Regions from separate parts of the Pseudoalteromonas sp. C2R02 genome, predicted to be linked through region 1. Evidence: predicted binding sites of a transcription regulator. Region 1 holds the regulator's gene; the other holds the start of a gene.
The links. Region 1 encodes MetJ, which represses methionine synthesis genes. Its sites were predicted from a motif close to TAGACGTCTAGACGTCTA; they were not measured.
Positions count from the first base shown of each region.

Region 2: metK (methionine adenosyltransferase) is a predicted target of MetJ. The motif match lies at 4,703-4,720, and genes of this name have one in related genera.

Region 1 covers NZ_JAHKQC010000026.1:146,622-157,019, reverse strand. The annotation lists gene KO527_RS09270 (acyl-CoA dehydrogenase C-terminal domain-containing protein) at 1-1,324, opposite strand, end outside; gene KO527_RS09265 (cupin domain-containing protein) at 1,525-2,667, shown strand; gene KO527_RS09260 (methyl-accepting chemotaxis protein) at 2,742-4,769, opposite strand; gene KO527_RS09255 (NADP-binding protein) at 4,856-5,647, shown strand; gene metJ (met regulon transcriptional regulator MetJ) at 5,741-6,067, opposite strand; gene metB (cystathionine gamma-synthase) at 6,315-7,490, shown strand; gene metL (bifunctional aspartate kinase/homoserine dehydrogenase II) at 7,576-9,936, shown strand; gene KO527_RS09235 (RNA polymerase sigma factor) at 10,171-10,398, shown strand, end outside.
Region 2 covers NZ_JAHKQC010000027.1:39,111-49,508, reverse strand. The annotation lists gene KO527_RS09465 (phosphoglycerate kinase) at 67-1,242, opposite strand; gene epd (erythrose-4-phosphate dehydrogenase) at 1,300-2,313, opposite strand; gene tkt (transketolase) at 2,515-4,515, opposite strand; gene metK (methionine adenosyltransferase) at 4,846-6,033, shown strand; gene KO527_RS09445 (3-phosphoshikimate 1-carboxyvinyltransferase) at 6,107-6,577, opposite strand; gene KO527_RS09440 (VpsP family polysaccharide biosynthesis protein) at 6,561-7,262, opposite strand; gene KO527_RS09435 (CpsB/CapC family capsule biosynthesis tyrosine phosphatase) at 7,264-7,989, opposite strand; gene KO527_RS09430 (polysaccharide biosynthesis tyrosine autokinase) at 7,986-10,190, opposite strand; gene KO527_RS09425 (polysaccharide biosynthesis/export family protein) at 10,190-10,398, opposite strand, start outside.

The sequences.
Region 1 (10,398 bases):
TGCCTTCATATAAACAGCTAATCTTAGTATCGCGCATGATTTGCTCCATGCCCCATTCTTTAATGAAACCATGACCACCATAAACTTGTACACCATGACTCGCACACTCCATGCCCATTTCAGTTAAGAACGCTTTTGCGATTGGCGTTAATAAAGCAAGTTTGTCATTTGCACGAGCTTTTACTGTTTGATCTTTTTCTGCATGGGTCGCATCAACTAATTGGCCTAAATAGCCAATTAAAGCGCGACCGCCTTCAGCAATAGACTTTTGAGTTAGTAGCATACGACGTACATCTGGGTGAACAATAATAGGATCTGCATTACCATCAGGATTTTTAGCGCCTGATAATGAACGCATTTGCAGTCTGTCTTTTGCATAAGCAACTGAGCCTTGGAATGCAAGTTCAGCAGCGGCAACACCTTCCATTGCAACACCTAAGCGAGCAGAATTCATGAAAGTGAACATACAGTTTAAACCGCGATTTTCTTCACCGATTAAATAGCCTTTAGCGTTATCAAAATTAATAACACAGGTCGCGTTCGCATTGATCCCCATTTTATGCTCTATAGAGCCACAGGCAACTTGGTTACGATCTTGTTTTTGACCGTCATCACTTACGTTAAATTTAGGTACGATAAATAATGAAATACCTTTTACGCCTTTTGGTGCATTAGGCGTACGTGCTAAAACAATGTGCACTATGTTGTCAGATAAATCATGTTCACCTGCTGAAATAAAAATTTTAGAACCTGATAGTGCATAACTACCATCTTTATTTGGTTCTGCTTTTGTGCGTAACATGCCTAAATCTGTACCACAATGGGCTTCAGTTAAACACATAGTACCTGTCCATTCACCAGACACTAAATTAGGCATAAACATCTGTTTTTGTAGCTCTGAACCATGATCTTCTAAAGTCGCAATTGCACCATGGCTTAAGCCCGGGTACATCGCAAAGCTATGATTTGCTGTTGACATCATTTCTGCCACAGCATTATTAAGTGAATGAGGTAACCCTTGACCGCCAAAGTTTATATCTTGTGATAATGTCGGCCAACCACCTTCAACGTACTGGCTATAAGCATCTTTAAAACCGTCAGGTGTGGTTACTTCACCTTCATTCCATGTACAGCCTTGTTGATCGCCAATTTGATTTAATGGTGCTATCACTTGCTCTGTAAATTTACTTGCCTCAACTAAAATCGCATCAATCATATCTGGAGTGGCATCTTCATAACCGAGTTTTTCATAATGGGCTTCGCAATTTAATAATTCTTGCATTACAAATTTAGTATCACGAAGTGGTGCTTTATATTCCGGCATTTTGCTATCTCCAAATAAAATGTTATTAATTTAGTATTATAATTTACTGGTCGGATGAGTTTATTGTATTTGATTAAAGCATGAACACAATCAAAATAAAAGCGTTTAATGTCATCTAAAAAGCATAACTTTGATCTTAATTACCTTTGGAAATGCACTAACTTGATATTATTTTTTAAATTTTTTTATTGTATGTAACTATGCTTCAACTTAACTTAAATCAGCTGACCCCCTCAGATTTTTTATCTATTTATTGGCAAAAAAAACCATTAGTCATACGCCAAGGTTTTAAGGATTTTCAAGATTTTTTATCATCTGATGAGTTAGCTGGATTAGCCTGTGACGATTATGTTGAGTCGCGCATTGTTTCTCAAAAAAATAATTTATGGCACGCCGAGTTTGGTCCTTTTGAAAATTATGAGCATTTAGGCGAAAAGGATTGGTCTTTAATCGTGCAGGCTGTGAATAATTGGGTTCCTGAAGTTTCTCAGCTAATAGAGTGCTTTGATTTTATACCTAGATGGCGTTTTGATGATGTAATGGTAAGTTATGCGACTCCAGGTGGTGGTGTTGGTCCTCATATAGATCTTTATGATGTATTCATTTGCCAAGGCTCTGGACGTCGTCGTTGGTATGTAGGTGATAAAGGCGATCATAAAGAATTTGCAGCACATGAGGCTTTATTGCATACCGAATCATTTGAATCCATTATAGATGTAGAGTTATTTCCTGGCGACATATTATATATTCCGCCAGGCTTTCCTCATGAAGGAATCACTTTAGAAGAATCAATGAGTTTCTCTGTGGGCTATCGTACTTCCTCAGCTAAAGATATGATCAGTGAACTTGCCGATCACTTAATTGATACTAATGCTGCACCACAACAAATAAGAGACCCTGATAGGCAATTAAGTTCAGGATCTGGGCTGATTAATGCTTCAGATTTTGTACGTATCAAACAGCAAATTTTTAATACTTTAGATGATACGTTAATTAGTGAGTTTTCAGGTTGTTACTTAACACGTTCTAAGTGTGAACTTGATTTACCTGACGTACCTTTTGAGTTCGATTTAGATTATTTATTGGTAAATATTAAAGAACAAAACCTTACTCGTTTAGGAGGATTACGTTGTTTGTATTTTGAAGAATCTGTATCAGAAGGAATTTTTTATTTAAATGGAGAAAAGATTAATTTAGATGAAAAATACGCTCAATTTATACCTTTATTATGTAATAACCAAGTTTTGACATTTGAGATGTTAAAGCCATTATTAAAACATCATGATTTAATTGAGAGTTTACTTTGTTGGCTTAATTTAGGTTATTGGTATTTTGATGAATAAAGGATATTTTGATTCAGTGTTTAAAAATAGGTAAGGCGCTTACTTAATTGCAAGCGCGTTACATTTTATCGTAGTTACAGTTTAAATTGATTTACGCTTTCATTTAAACCTGAAGCTAAATTATTTAAATCACTTGCTTCACTAGCAAGCTCATTAGCATGTTCTGATGTATTATTTACTAAGTCATTAATTGCATTCAAACTCGTATTAATATCTTCAGCAACCAAAGTTTGTTGTTCAGTCGCAGTGGCAATTTGATGACTCTGATCTTGTACAGTCGCTACTGAATTACTTATGGCAGTAAGCGAGGCTAATACATCTTGAGTCTGTGTTACTGAGCTTTCAGCTTGATCTTTACCCTCTTGCATCATCGTTGAAGCTTGCTGCGCTATTTGTTGCAACTTAGTGATCATATTACGAATATCGTCAGTAGACTCTTGTGTTCTGCTTGCAAGAGAGCGTACTTCATCAGCAACTACCGCAAAACCTCTACCTTGTTCGCCTGCTCTTGCAGCTTCAATGGCTGCATTAAGTGCCAGTAAATTTGTTTGATCTGCAATGCTGTTTATCACATCAACAACAGCACCAATATTCCCTGACTCTTGTTCTAAGCCAGATACAATTTGCGATGCTTCACCGATATGAGAAGCTAAAGAGGTCATGGCCGTTTGAGCATCATTAGATATATCTGTACCGACCTTAGTAAGGTTTTGGACCTCTGCAGCTGCTGAGTTTGTTTCTTGTGCGTTGCGTGAAATTTCTAATACAGTAGAAGCCATTTCAGTTACAGCAGTACTGACACTATCCACTTGCTCCTTTTCTTGTTGTATTTCACTGTTGGTTTCATAAGACACTTGACTTAAATGTTCAGATGCAACGCCAACTTGCTCAGCTTGACTGGCTGTTTTTAGCAATAATGCATGCAGTTTAGTAATAAAGCTATTCATATGAGATGCTAATTGGCCAACTTCATCAGTGCGATTTATGTCAATTTTTTTAGTTAAGTCACCGTCACCTGAGGCAATATCTCGCATCACATGCGTTAAATCACTAATCGGTTTACTGATCATCTGTGTCGCCCAAAAAATAACAGCTGCGATAATTAATAAAATAACCAGTACACCCATACTAGTAGTGAATACAGCTTGCTTAACAGGTTCTTCAATTAACTTCATTGGTACTAATAATCCAACGTACCAATCAAGAACTGGCTTTTCAAGTTGTAAGCGACGATAAACAACATAATACTCTTCGCCTTTAAAAGTCACTATATTTGTGCCGTTCAGGTTATTTTTCATTTCAGAGTTTAGTTGTTTAAATCCAGAGGTATTATCAAATTGTGTTTCGAGTGCATCTAATCCTTCTTTGCCTCTATCACTTTCATCTGTAATGGATAATTGATGTTGTGTTTTTTTCGATAAGTGAACAACTTTTTGTTGGTTATCTAATAAAAAGCCAAAGCCTTTATTGTTGAAATTAATATCTTCAATCATGTCAGCGATTTTGTTTAACTGAAGATCAACACCAGCAACCCCCACTAATTTGTTATTTGGACTATAAACTGGTTGTTGAACAACTGCAGAAACATTACCCGTTGTTAAATCAACTGATAAAGCGCCAACGTAAAGGCTATTAATTTGCATGGCTTCTTGCCACCAACCTCGTTTATAGGCGTAATAGGGCTGGCCGTTATAGAAGGTGGTTCGCTCATTTTCTTTAAAATACTCACCCGTTATGCCTGAGGCAAAAAATGCAGATAAAATATTATCGTCATTGCCACTAATACGTACCATATCTTGGTTTACAGCATCATAACCGTCGGCAAGCGCTAAATCACTTTCTCTGGCTGTCCAATTTTCAAACCAGTTAACTAAGTATGGATTTGTTACGAATGTTTCTACAATCTTGCCATATTGAGCAAAATAAGATTCGATGGATTGTTGTTCTGATTGTACATATTGTTTTGCTTCACTCTCGATTGAGCTACGAGATAAAGAAGCAATATGATTTACTAAAAAGAATGAAGCCATTATAAGTAGCACAGCAATCGTGCCACCAATCAAAAAGAGAATTTTTTTTCGAATAGATAAGTTTTGGATCATAATTAACACAACAGTACAACGAGAATTAGATAGTGGTAATATAATCATATATCCCTTAAAACTGCTAGTATATTGATGGAATGTTAATGGAAAATAAGCCCGTAAATGTTGTTATTTTAGGTTCTGGGTGGCTTGGTAGTAAATTAAGTACCAATTTACAACAGATTGGAGTTATTACTCAAGAGACTTGCCGCTCAAAAAAATTAGCAAATGAAAAGCAGATTCATTACTTTAATGTAAATAATCAAAATGACTTAGAGCACAATATTAGTTTAGAGGAAGCATATTGGGTGTGTTGTATCACACCAAGAGATAACTATATCGAGAGTTTAAACCAGGCGATTGATCTTGCAATAAAACTTAAAATGAAAGGTTTTTTATTATGTTCTTCAACGGGTATTTATCCAAATGCATCAGTTGAATATAATGAATTAAGCACATTAACTTTAGTTACAGAGCGCCAAAAGTTGCTTAATCAAGCAGAGCAAAAAGTATTACAGTTAGCTGATTTAGGTAAGGTTGTACGTTTAGCTGGGTTAATTGGTCCTAAACGTCATCCTGGTAAGTTTGTGTCTGGTAAACATCTAAGAAGTAGCGCTTTGGCGGCGGTTAATATGGTTCATCAAACAGATGTAATGGCTGGTATTATTTGTTTATTAAAACAATGGCAAACACCAAAACAGCTTTTTAATCTAGCCAGTCCTGATCATCCAACAAAACAAGAATTTTACCAACAAGCCTGCTCACAATTAGAAGTAAAAGCCCCTACTTATTCGTTAAATACGGTTGAGAATAGAATTATTGATGGTAGCAAAATAACTCAATTAGAATTTGAATATCAATATACGTGCTTATTTAAAGCCATGGAAAATTGCTAAATCTGAATTATCCGCATAAAAAAGCCAATTAAAATTAATTGGCTTTTTTATTATATGGACTTAATATTTTACTTTAGCTAAAGCTGAAAATAATTAATCTTCATCTTCCATAAAGGGTAATTCTAAACCCATTTCAGTCATTATCTTTTTAACTTCAGCTGGAATGTGATCTGGATTATCTTTTTTCAGATCTTCATCATTGGGTAGTGGCTGTCCAGTAAATGCATGTAAAAATGCTTCACACAGTAATTCACTGTTTGTTGCATGACGCAAGTTATTTACTTGTCGACGTGTTCTTTCGTCAGTAAGTACTTTTAAAACACTTAATGGAATCGAAACAGTTATTTTTTTAACTAACTCTGATTTTTTACCATGTTCTGCGTATGGGTGAACATATTCACCATTCCATTTTGTTGCCATATACTTAAATTGCCTTTTATTCAAACCGCGCTTTTGTTGTCGAGCTAAATTATACTAATCTGACTAGTCTAATAGAACTACTTTATGTAATTTTAATTGTTTTATTGACTCGAAATTTTATCTATTTATCTAAGATAGTCAAATTTAAGATGTTTAGCTATTTAGATGGATAAAAGTTTTGACTTCCCAAACTTATTGAATTAACCTTTTAGACGTCTAAACATCTAATTGGTTGTAGGTATTAAAAATGACTCAAGTAAAAAAAGCAACAACAGCTGTAAGAAAAGGCATCGAAGCAGATAAGCATCACGGTGCAGTGGTTCCGCCTCTTTATTTATCAACTACTTATTCATTTGCTGACTTTGATAAAAAGCGTGCTTACGATTATGGACGCAGCGGCAATCCAACAAGAGACATTCTTGCTGAAACTTTAGCTGAATTAGAAGGTGGAGAAAAAGGCATTATTACTGCAACAGGAATGGCTGCAGTGCATTTAATTACACAACTATTATCATCTACAGATACTTTAGTGATCCCACACGACTGTTATGGTGGTAGCTACCGTTTATTCACAAGTTTAGAAAAACGCGGTTTATTAAAATTAAAAATCGTTAACTTCACATTAGATGCAAGTTTTGATGAAATTCTTAATATCAAACCCAAAGTTATATGGATAGAAACACCAAGTAACCCGTTATTACGTTTAACAGATATCAGTAAAGTGGTTGCAACCGCTAAGCAGTGCGGCGCTTTAGTGGCTGCCGACAATACATTTTTATCACCTGCATTACAAAATCCAATGGAATTAGGTGTAGATATTGTTGTGCATTCAACAACTAAATACATTAATGGGCACTCTGACGTTGTTGGCGGAGCTGTAATCGCTAAAACAGCAGAGTTAGGTGCTGAGCTTGCTTGGTGGGCAAATAATATCGGTATTACAGGTGCGCCTTTTGATAGCTACCTGACTTTACGTGGTATTCGCACATTAAATGTGAGAATTAAACAGCATGAGCTAAATGCGATGGCTGTTGCTGAGTATTTAGAAAAAAGCCCATATGTTGAACAAGTATATTACCCAGGTTTAAAATCTCATCCACAACATGAACTCGCTAAAAAACAACAAAAAGGTTTTGGCGGTATGGTGAGTTTTGATATTAAAGGTGATATTAACGACTCAGCAAAATTCTTAACAAGTGTTGAGCAATTTACTTTAGCTGAATCCTTAGGTGGTGTTGAAAGCCTAATTTGTCATCCTGCAACTATGACTCATGCAGGTATGGATGCAACCGCAAGATTGGAAGCCGGCGTGGGCGATACAATGATCCGAGTTTCAGTGGGAATTGAAGATGTTCAAGATTTAATAAATGATTTAGAACGTACTTTTGAAGCAACAAAACCCGGTGTAGGTTCAAAATCTTAAGAATCTAAATTACACTGTAAATGATATAAATATTGCAAATGTTAAGTGCTTAACTTCTGCTAATGAAGCTATTTGGTAAATTGAAATGAATAAATCAGTACATAAATTTGGTGGCTCTAGCCTAAGTTCTGCAGCGCGATATCATGCGGTAGCGAATATTATAATTAGTCATTGTCAATTAGGTGACTCAATTGTAGTTTCTGCTGCAGGTAAAACGACAAATACACTTGTTAAGCTATGGCAGTGTTATCAGCAAAATGATGCACAAGGCATTTGCGATGTTGTTAAATTATTAAAAAACCATCAAGTAGAATTGATAAGTGAACTGTTAATTGATGAGCAACAAGTTCATGCGTTAGGTAAATTAAATATTGAGTTAGATGCAATAACTCAATTAGCACAACAAAATAAGTTAATAGAAGCACAGCTTTTAGCGCATGGTGAAGTATGGTCTTCAAGGCTATTAGCGCAATATTTAACGCAGCTAGATTATAAAGCACACTCTTTTGATGCCAGAGATTTACTGTTATTAAAAGATGGTCAGCTTCAGCATGACACTAATCAAAAAAGTTGTGAAGTTTTAAATGCACTGCAATTTAATGTAGTGACGGGTTTTATTGCTAAAGATATTGATGGTGAAACTGTTACTTTAGGGCGAAATGGTAGTGACTATAGCGCAACATTAATCGCGCGTTATTGTAATGCGCAAAGTGTGACTATTTGGACTGATACCCAAGGTGTTTACAGTACTGATCCAAGAAAAGTTAAACATGCTATAAAATATTCAAAAGTGTGCCGAGAGCAAGCAAACCTATTGGCAAGATTAGGCAATCCTGTACTACATGCTAAAACATTAACCCCATTAAAAGAAACCGATATTAAGCTAGTTGTTAGAAGCAGCTTTGATAGTCATAGTGGTGGTACTGAAATCGTTAAAAAAGGTAGCGCAAAACAAAAGCACTTTTTAACAACTTTAGATAATCATGACTTGGTGAAAATAGAAGAATTAGCAGATGGAGAGATTGGTGAGCTAAGCCAACTTATTCAGCATAGTTTGCATCACTTTGACCTTGATGGTGATACTTATTTATTAATTCCGGCATCTTATACCCATACAGTGATTAATCATTTATCAGGGCGTGCAAATTTAATTGAATCTAACTTGTTTGGTTTAGGAATTGTTTGTCCAAACTCAGTTGCACAGCAATTAACAGAGCAAGCAAGTAAACTGCTGCAAAAATATAATATTAATGTGCGTTTTGCCTTTTCTCAAAAAGACCTTTTAGGCAATGAGTATGGTTTAGTATTATGTGAGCAAGCTTTTGATACGGATTTATTAACCGTATTACATGATGAATTGATCAGTGATTCACAAGAATTAGCTGTTATTGTTGCAGGTTTAGGCAATGTAGGCGCAACCTTTATTGAGCAGTTAGAACAGCAACTAATACGTTTAAATCAACTGATCCCAGTAAAACTGGTTGGATTAGTACGTAGTAAAAGTATGTTATTTAATACTGATGGTATCGCGTTATCTGATTGGCAACCACAGTGGCAAAATACAGCTGTTAGTTATGAGAAAGAAACATTGATAAATCAGCTTGAACAGTTAGATTATGAGCATAAAGTGGTGATTGATATTACTGCTAGCGAAGAATTTAGTTTGCTATATCCTGATTTTGCATCGCAAAATTGCCACTTGATCAGTGCTAATAAATACGCAGGTACTGCGCAAACATCTTGGTATGATAGCTTAAGAGAAAAACTATCTGAGCGTAATTTAAAGTGGCGATACAATACAAGTGTGGGTGCAGGCTTACCAATTAACTTTGCATTAAACGACTTACAACACTCAGGTGATAAAGTTGAGCGTTTGTCTGGTGTTTTCTCTGGTACTTTATCGTGGTTGTGTTGTGAGTATGATGGTGCAGCACCTTTCTCAGAGCTATTATTACAAGCAAAAGGCATGGGGTATACTGAGCCAGATCCAAGAGAAGATTTATCTGGTCGAGATGTGCAACGTAAATTACTTATCCTTGCAAGGGAAGTGGGTTTATCGCTAGATTTAGATGATATTGAGCTCACACCTATGATGCCACTAGAATTAACCCAAGGAGATTGGCAGTCATTTTTAGATAAACGAGATGTACTTGATGTTTATATGGATGAAAAGCTATCAAATGCTGCAAAAGATAACTTAGTACTGAGATATGTTGCAGAACTTAACCTAACTGAAAATAAATTGATTGCTAAAGTTGGATTATCAGCCGTTGCTAAAGACGATCCTTTAGCAACATTAAAAGCGGGTGATAATATTTTTGTAATAAATAGTCAGTGGTACCAAGAAAATGCACTTGTTATTCAAGGCCCAGGTGCCGGTAAAGAAGTAACAGCAGCAGGTATTCATTCTGATTTATACTGGTTAACTAATTCTTTAGTAAAGTAATTTTAGGCTTTTAAAAGAATTAATTACTTTTAAAAATAAATTAATGCGATTAATGTACTCACTCAATAATTATTTATTGCTGGGTTATTAGTCGCATTTTTGTTTTTAAGTATGATGTTTTAAAAAATAATTTATTTTTGTTTAAACCTTTTCCTACCAAGCAAGCGTCTAATACATTAAAGCAACTTAATACGTTATAAAAACTAATTCAAGGGACTATTTGGGTGACTTTAAATGTTAATTAAAGCCGAGCAAAGGTTTGCTGCAGTACAAGAAGAACAATTGATTGCTTCTGTACAGCAAGGCGATCGATCTGCTTTCGAACAACTTTATAATCAATATATTAGTAGGGTATATGCGTTGTGTTTACGTTTAACCGCTGATAAATCAACAGCTGAAGATGCATCACAGGAAGTATTTGTTCAATTGTGGCAAAAAATTGCAAACTTTGATGGCAAGTCA
Region 2 (10,398 bases), on a different contig from region 1:
CTAAATTTATTTGTGAGAGTTAAATTTAGCTACTTTTTGTTTTAGGGAATAATCCCTCTTGCTACATTATTTTGCGCGTTGCTCTAACATTTCAACAGCAGGTAGCTTTTTGCCTTCTAAGAACTCTAAGAATGCACCACCGCCAGTTGAGATATAAGATATTTTATCTGCAACATTATATTTATCAATAGCAGCTAACGTATCACCGCCACCAGCGATTGAAAAAGCGTTAGACTCAGCAATTGCATTTGCGATTGCTTCAGTGCCATTACCAAACTGGTCAAATTCAAATACGCCTACAGGACCATTCCAAACAACTGTGCCTGCATTTTTAATAATTTCGGCCAATGCGTTTGCAGAATCTGGACCAATATCAAAAATCATATCTTCGCTTGTTACATCTTCAACATTTTTAAGTGTTGCTACTGCAGACTCTGAAAACTCAGAAGCAACAACAACATCTGTTGGTACTGGAATATCACCATTATTAGCTTGAGCTGCTGTTACTAAGCGCTTAGCTTCATCAATTAAATCAGCTTCAAATAATGATTTACCTACTTGATGATCTGCTGCTGCAATAAATGTATTGGCAATACCACCACCACAAACAAGTTGATCAACGATCGTAGATAATGAATCTAATACTGTAAGTTTAGTCGAAACTTTAGAACCACCAACAATAGCAACAAATGGACGCGCTGGATTATCTAGTGCTTTACCTAATGCTTCTAGCTCAGCAGCTAGAAGTGGACCAGCACATGCTGTATTTGCGTGTAAGCCGACACCATGCGTTGAAGCTTGAGCACGATGCGCAGTACCAAATGCATCCATTACATATACATCACATAAAGCAGCTAATTGTTTTGCAAGTGCTTCGTCGTTTTTCTTTTCACCCTTATTAAAACGTACGTTTTCAAAAACAACAATTTCGTTGTCATTAATTTCTACGCCGTTTAAGTAATCTTTTTCAAGACGAACATTTTGCTCTAAAGCATCATTTAAATAATCAACAACAGGTGATAATGAAAACTCATCTGCAAATTCACCTTCAGTTGGGCGACCTAAGTGAGACATTACCATTACTTTAGCGCCTTTTTCTAAAGCTAACTTAATAGTAGGTAAAGAGGCACGAATACGTGCATCAGAAGTCACTTTTCCATCCTTGACTGGCACATTAAGATCTTCACGAATTAATACACGCTTACCTGATAAATCTAGATCTGCCATTTTAATGACTGACATGAAATTCTCCTTAGTTAATTAAATACTGCACTTAAATTTTGGGGTTAATTAATTTCTTTATTTGGCAAGCATCATAGCTTTAGCCGTATCTAACATGCGATTTGCAAAACCCCATTCATTATCACACCACACTAAACATTTCACTAAACGCTTATGGCTTACACGGGTTTGAGTTCCGTCTATAATGCTCGAATGTGGGTCATGATTAAAATCAATTGATACTAAAGGCTCTTCTGTATAGCTTAAAATACCCGCAAGTCTTTCGTTGCTAGTTGCTGATAAAACTTGATTAACTTGCTCTATGGTTACATCGGTATGAGTTGTAATGCTTAAATCCATTGCCGTAACATTTATTGTTGGTACGCGCATTGCGATTGCTTCAAAACGACCTTCAAATTTTGGTAAAATTCTTTCAATACCACGGGCTAATTTTGTATCAACAGGAATAATAGATTGGCTAGCAGCACGCGTGCGGCGTAAATCCGGATGATAAGCATCAATTACTTGTTGATCATGCATAGATGCATGAATAGTTGTAATTGCACCAGATTCGATACCAAAAGCATCGTCTAGCACTTTAATCACTGGCACAATGCAATTTGTAGTACATGAGCCATTTGAGACTATCAAATCTTCTGCATTCAACTGTTCATCATTAATACCATAAACAATCGTAGCATCCATGTCTGAGTCAGCAGGTTGTGAAAATAGTACTTTTTTGGCACCAGCGTTAATATGCAACATGGCATGCTCACGAGAATGGTATATGCCGGTACATTCAAGCACAACATCAATATTTAAATCTTGCCAAGGTAAAAATGCGGGAGACTTTTCATTGAAAAGCGCAATACGATCTTCTTCAACAGTTAAATAGTTATCATCAAGAGAAACATCAAATTTAAAACGACCATGGGAAGTATCGTATTTTAATAAATGTGCGATGCCTTTAGGATCTGCAAGCTCATTAATTGCGACTATTTGAAATTGATCGGTGAGGTTTGCTTCATATAAAGCACGTACAATATTACGGCCTATTCGGCCAAAACCATTAATTGCTAATCTTATTGCCATTGAAGTAAAAAGTTCTTAAAGAAGCCATATCAAATTTGGTGGTATTGTAATCGACCTTGCCCCTGAACCCCAGAGAAAATTGCCATTTATTTTATGAGAAATTTTGAAGTTGATTTTTGAGCATAAAAAAAGATCTTTGTTTTATCGACAAAGATCTTTTTTAAGTAATTAATACTACTTTACTAGCAGTTTAATTTTTTATTAAAACAATTCGTTTGCTTTCGCTACGATGTTATTAACTGTAAAACCAAAGTGTTCAAATAACTCGTTAGCAGGTGCAGACTCACCAAATGTCGTCATACCAACAACAGCGCCATTTAAACCAACATATTTGTACCAGTAATCGGCGATGCCAGCTTCAATCGCTACGCGACGTGAAACCGCTGCTGGTAATACTGATTCTTTATATGCAGCATCTTGCGCTTCAAATACATCCGTAGATGGTAATGAAACAACACGTACTGTTTTACCTGACTCACGTAACTGTGTTGCTGAATCTTGTGCTAATTGCACTTCAGAACCAGTTGCGATTAAGATTAGATCAGGGTTATTATTAGCTGCATTACAAGATAGTACGTAACCACCTTTTGCTACGTTTGCTAACTGCTCAGCAGTACGCTCTTGTTGTGCTAAACCTTGACGTGTAAAGATTAGTGAAGTTGGGCCATCTTTACGTTCAATTGCCGCTTTCCATGCAATTGCAGATTCAACTTGGTCACATGGACGCCAGTTATCAAGATTAGGTGTTAAACGCATGCTCGCAATTTGCTCTACCGGTTGGTGAGTTGGACCATCTTCACCTAAACCAATTGAATCATGTGTATATACAAAAATTGCAGGTTGCTTCATTAATGCCGCCATACGTACAGCATTACGTGCGTATTCCATAAACATTAAGAAAGTTGCACCGTAAGGAATAAAACCTTTATGCAATGTAATACCGTTCATGATTGCCGACATACCAAATTCACGTACACCATAGTTGATGTAGTTACCTGATGCATCAGTACCTGTTAAGCTTTTAGAACCATCCCAAATTGTAAGATTAGAACCAGCTAAATCAGCCGAACCGCCCATAAACTCAGGAAGCATAGGACCAAACGCATTTAATGCATTTTGTGATGCTTTACGTGTCGCGATACCTGAAGGGTTAGCTTGTAACTCTTCAACATATGCTTGAGATTTTTCAGCCCAATCAGCTGGCAATTCGCTGTTTTGACGACGTTCTAATTCTGCAGCTAATTCTGGGTGTGCAGCTTTATATGCATCAAATTTTTCGTTCCAGCTAGACTCTGAATCAGAACCTTTTGCTTTAGCGTCCCAATCAGAATAAACATCTTCAGGGATTTCAAATGCGCCATGTTCCCAGTTTAAGAATTCACGTGCAGCTGCAATCTCGTTATCTCCTAATGGAGCACCGTGACAATCATGGCTACCTGATTTATTTGGTGAACCGTAACCAATAACTGTTTTACAACAAATTAATGTTGGTTTAGAAGTCTCTGCACGTGCTTCATCAATTGCTGCACGAATTTCTTCACTGTTATGACCATCAACATTAGCAATGACATGCCAACCGTATGATTCAAAACGAGCTGGAGTATCATCAGTAAACCAACCTTCAACTTCGCCATCAATTGAAATGCCATTGTCATCCCAAAAAGCAACTAATTTACCTAAACCTAATGTACCCGCTAATGAACATGCTTCATGAGAAACACCTTCCATTAAACAGCCATCGCCTAAGAAAGTATAAGTGAAGTGATCTACGATATCGTGACCTTCACGGTTAAACTGTGCGCCTAAAGATTTTTCGGCAATCGCCATACCAACAGCATTAGTAATACCTTGGCCTAATGGACCTGTAGTTGTTTCAACACCTGGTGCATAACCATACTCTGGGTGACCTGGCGTTTTAGAATCCATTTGACGGAAATCTTTAAGATCTTCAATTGAAAGTTGATAGCCAGATAAATGAAGCAAAGAATATATCAGCATTGAACCATGACCATTTGAGAGTATAAATCGGTCACGATCAACCCATTCTGGGTTTGTTGGATTATGCTTTAGATAATCACGCCATAAAACCTCAGCGATATCCGCCATACCCATAGGGGCACCCGGATGACCTGATTTGGCTTTTTGAACGGCGTCCATTGATAGGACTCTAATAGCATTTGCTAGTTCTTTGCGAGATGGCATAACTTCTTCTACCTTCAATTTTGTGCGCTGGAAATAATTTAAGTTTTTACTAAATTGCAGGTTTGCAAAAATAGAACAGCCATTCTTACTTATTAAGGATTCTTGAGCAATAAAAACCCCTACAAATTTTAAGTTCTTTAGTTTTTTTCATACAATTTAGAATATTAACGCTATAATTTATAACGTTTAGACGTCTAGGCGTAAAAAAACTATGAAATTGTAATCGCTTCAGATAAAATACATCCATTATTTTTACCTAGCGCATGCTTCACCTCCATAGACAACTTGTAGGTGTAAAAACCAGCGCTCTCTATTGTGAGTATACATAAAATGGCGAAACATTTTTTTACTTCTGAATCAGTATCAGAAGGTCATCCGGATAAAATTGCTGATCAAATCTCTGATGCTGTATTAGATGCCATCATTGCTAAAGATAAGCATGCGAGAGTTGCCTGTGAAACTATGGTAAAAACGGGTGTTGCGATTATCTCTGGTGAAGTATCAACTAATGCTTGGGTTGATTTAGAAAAACTTACACGTAACGTGATCAGTGAAATTGGCTATACATCTTCTGATGTAGGTTTTGATGGCGAAACATGTGGTATCATGAATTTAATTGGTCAACAGTCTCCAGAAATCGCACAAGGTGTTGATCGTTCAAAACCTGAAGAGCAAGGCGCTGGTGACCAAGGTTTAATGTTTGGTTATGCAACAAATGAAACACCAACATTAATGCCTGCACCACTTTACTACTCTCATCGTTTAGTTGAGCGTCAAGCTGAAGCGCGTAAATCAGGTATTTTACCTTGGTTACGTCCAGATGCTAAATCTCAGGTGACTTTTGTTTATGAAGATAACAAACCAGTAGCTATTGATACTGTTGTTTTATCGACTCAGCATAATCCTGATATCAAGCAAGACGATTTAGTTAATGCGGTAATGGAAAATATCATTAAACATGTTTTACCAGCTGAACTATTAACTGAAGATACTAAATATCATATCAATCCAACGGGCCGTTTTGTAATTGGTGGTCCGGTAGGTGATTGTGGTTTAACTGGTCGTAAAATCATTGTTGATACATACGGCGGTATGGCACGTCACGGCGGCGGTGCTTTTTCTGGTAAAGATCCATCAAAAGTTGACCGTAGTGCTGCATACGCAGGTCGTTATGTTGCAAAAAATATCGTTGCTGCTGGACTTGCTGATCGGTGTGAGATTCAAGTGTCTTACGCTATTGGTGTTGCAGAGCCTACATCTATCTCTGTTGATACATTTGGCACAGGTAAAGTATCTGAAGAACGTTTAGTTGAACTAGTACGTGAACACTTCGACTTACGTCCTTACGGCATTACTAAGATGTTAGATTTATTACATCCTATGTACCAACAAACTGCTGCATACGGGCACTTCGGTCGCGAACCATATGAAATGACTGTAGGCGATGATACTTTTACAGCATTCAGCTGGGAAAAAACAGATAAAGCAGACGCATTAAAAGCATCTGCAGGTTTGTAAACTAACTCTATTCTAGAGAATAAAAAAAGGTGAAGCTTAACTTCACCTTTTTTTATGTCTAATTATTGAATTACTAAAAAGTCGATTTAAACCAATCCCAGATACCTAAAGAAAAGTCATCAAATATATTAATGCCAAGCGCTGATTTAATAAGATATAAAATTAAAAGTCCTAACCCTGCACAAAAGCTCAAAAAAATAGTACCAAAAAATGCTTGTACCAATAAACCAAATTGTTTTTCTGCCCGAGTTAATTCTCTTAAATTTCTTCCAGCTACAAAAACATAATAATAACGATAGCGGAAAAACTTTACTGTACTTCTAAAATCAACCGCATGTTTACCCCAACTCCTAGCACTAACGGCTATTTTTAAATTTGCTAATTGCTCCTCAGTAAAACTGTCTTGCACATCTTCAGGCATTTTCTCTAGTAATTTTTTAAGTCCACAATCATGTTTTAAACTCTGCCTTATTTTTTTATTTTCATCTTCAAAGCCTACTTCGGCTCCATTTAGGAGTTTACTTTCTTTATTTGCAATATTCATTTTTCACCCAAGATGAAGATAAACTTTTATATTTTTGATTAAACTTTATTTGAATACAGATAATGTGAGCTACCCCATACTCTTCGGCATTAATTAATATGTTTTTTAATAAGTGAGGATGATTAGTAAAACTCTCTAACAGTTTATAAAAAAGCAGGGTTTGTGTTGAATTTAAATCAGAGAGATTTTGCATATATATATCAAACACCTCTAAAATAACCTCTTTCTTATAAGGTCCATAAAATAAAGCTTTATCTATATAGCTTTGAGTTTCAATAGATAAGCCTTCGATTAAAGAATTTATTCTAGCAAGATCACTCCATACAATAGGCCAAGACTCTCTATAAATTAGGGAGGTTTTATATATTTCTTTTATTTCTTTTATTTTATGCTGCTTTTCAAATTTACTTATTATTCCCCAATGAATAATTTTGCCTTTAGTATGTAGATAATGAGGGTTTTCAGAACTATAACTGATCGCTTTATTTATTGCTAAAAGTGCATCATCATAGTCTCGTCTATTATCCACCAATTCAGACCTAGACCATTCATCAATATGATAACTTGCATTGAAGTACCACATACTTGCTAATGCCCACTGAAAAGAAATAAACGCAAATGCCAAAGTCAGAATAATTAATAAACTGATACAGAAATCAGTTACTGAACTATTTAATTTTTTCATATTATCTAAATAATGATTTAGTAATATCATAAGGAGTTTGATGAAAAATCTTGTGAGAAGTTTCTTCTCCTAACAATTCAGTTACTTTATTGTGAGCAATGCTCAAGATAGGCGGCCTACGTTGAATATTGTGGCTATCTGAAGCGACTACATCAATCACACCATCAAGCAATAACTTTTCAGATAATAATTGTACTTTTTGGCCAAAGTGACCTGTTAATGAAGAAGCTGTCAATTGGAATAAACAGCCTAAACTTTGAAATTGTTTGATTTTTTCGGGAGCTTTTAATATATCTCGATTTCGCTCAGGATGAGCTATTAAAGGCTTTATATTATGTAATGTGAGCCATCGGATTAACTTTTCACATCCATGAGGAACATGGCTATGAGGTAGTTCTAATAACAATACTTTTTGACCTTCAACTTGTCCTATAAATGGAATTCGACCTTGCTCAATTTCTGGTAGTAATTGTGCATCTATCCTTACCTCAGCAGCATAGGCTATATCTAAGTTAATATTATTCTCTGATAATAAAGCTTTAAGTTCATGAACTTCGGATTTAATTTTATATATCGTATTATCAAATCGACCAAAATGAATATGAGGTGTCATCACCATACGCTTTATACCATCTTTTTCAGCTATCTGAAAAAGAGACAAAGATTCATCTTTGTCTCTAGCGCCATCATCTATTCCTGGAATTAAATGGCTATGAATATCTATCATGCTTTGCTAGCATTGTGAGCATTACCATATTCATAATAATATGCATTTTCATCTTTACTAACCGTGGCCATATCTAACTGGTTAAGTACAACACCACCCACTTTTGCATTTGCTTGTAACAACTTACCTATGCCTATTTTTGCAATTCCTGTGCGTGTATCATCAGATTTCACAACATACAAGATAGAATCTGCATATTTAGATATTATTAATGCGTCACTAACAGCTTGAACCGGTGCTGTATCTATCACCACCTTATCAAATTTAATTCTCACCATGTCTATAACTTCACTGAATTTTTCAGAAGACAATAATTCAAGTGGGTTTGGCGGTAATTGACCACAAGGCATAATAGTCACGCCAGATTGCTCATCAACATAAATACAATCTTCAAATTTTTCAGTACCTGCAATCAGATTGGCAATACCAGGATGATATGAAGGGATACCATATTTTTTACATAAGCTAGGTTTTCTCATATCAGCATCAATTAACAAAACATTTTCTATTTGTGCTAAAGCTGATGAAAAACTAACAGATACCGCACTTTTACCCTCATTTGGTAATGAAGATGTCACTTCAATTACTGTATTATCAGAGTCTAAGTGAGTTAATAAAAAATTGGTTCTCAAGGTTCTAACCGACTCTGAATAGCCTTTCTCTGAAGCATCAAAAAATTGATGTGTATTAATTTCCTCACCTTTTTGTAAATTTAGTAAAGGCAAAGTCCCTAAAAGGCGTTGAGATAAAATGCTTTCCACATCACTCACACTTTTAAAAGTATCATTTAAAAGCTCTCTTAGAATTGCCAAACCAATACCAAAAGCGACTGAAAAAATGAATGCAATAGCCACTAGTTTCTTTTTATTTGGTTTAATTGGGTAACGGGGTTCCATCGCTTTTTCAACAAAAGTTACCGGTTCTGAATTAAAATCACCTGTTACTTGTGTTTCTTTCGACCGCCTTAAAAACTGGTTAAATAAGTTTTTATTAGCTTCTACATCACGTAATAACTTATGAAAAGTTAATTCTTTTTTACTCACGTCTTGGTATTTTAACTTTGTAAGTGTTAATTCATTTTGTAATCTATTTAATTTATCTTCAGCATTTAACACTGATTGATCAACTTCATCAATAAATCCAGATATCCTATCATTGAAACGACTTTTTAAAAGCCTTACTTCTTCTACAGCAGCCTGCATGACAGGATGTTTAGGTCCATATACTTTAGATAACTCAGCATGTTTTAATTCTGAACTTAAAAGCTGAGCGTTGGCATTTTTAATTAATTCATGATCTTTTAACTCTGAGATAAATTTCAGCTTATCATTTTCCCCATGTTTATTTATTAACTGAGCGATAGTCTTTAGCTGTATTAACTCATTTCTTGCTTCATTGAATTGTTCTGTTAATAATGTTACTTCATTGTCTATCATGGTCACAGCGCCATCGATATCAACTAAGTTCTCTTGCTCTCGATACCTTTGTAATTTCTCTTCTGAAGCATCTAGTCTTACTCTTAACTCATCTAAACGACCACCGAGCCATTGAGATGCCTTCTCAGTTATGCCTAATTTTGCTGCCATCTGAGTTTCAATATATATTTCACCCACCGCATTTGCAGCAGCAGCTGCCACCTCTGGATTTGGGTGCTCAAAATAAATTTCAACCAAATGGCTCCAACCAACACGTTTTACCTTTAGGCTTTTTTGAAATATTTTGACTTTCCTTTGAATTTCATAAAGCGCTCTTTTTTCAGGTGAAATACGAACAACTTCCTTCTTAGGTAAAAATGGTATGCTATTTTGTAGCTTATCTAATAATCCTAATTCACTTTGAAGGCTTTTATCAGGTGATTTATACATATCTAGCTTGCTAATTACTTTTCTTGCAATATCACCTGACTGTAATAATTCTAACTGAGTAATCCCATACTCTTGTCTTTGTGTATTAGCAGCATAAACTTCTTTAACAGAAACGGCTTGAACTCTAGCAGAATCAAAAAGGATGGTTGCTTTAGCTTGATAAACAGACTGAATATTAGCTAAAACTATGGATACCAAAACAGTAATTAGAATTGCAAAACCAACAATTAAAAACTTGTATTTTAATACAGTTTTTAATAATCGATTGATATCTAAGCCTTTAGCCTGATCTAAGCTTAAGTTATCTTGTATATTTATATTCGAATGCGTATCCATTAAAAAAACCTTCGCTCTATTGTTACAGTATCACCAGCATTTACTTTTGTTTTTAGCAAGGCTTGATTTTGCATTTCTTTACTACCTTCCCTGTATATATACACCTTTTCGGTTGAGGCTCTTTCTGTTAATCCGCCAGCAAGGGCAATTGCTTGATTAATTGTCATACCAGGCTGATAAGGGTACCCCCCCGGAGTTCTAACTTCTC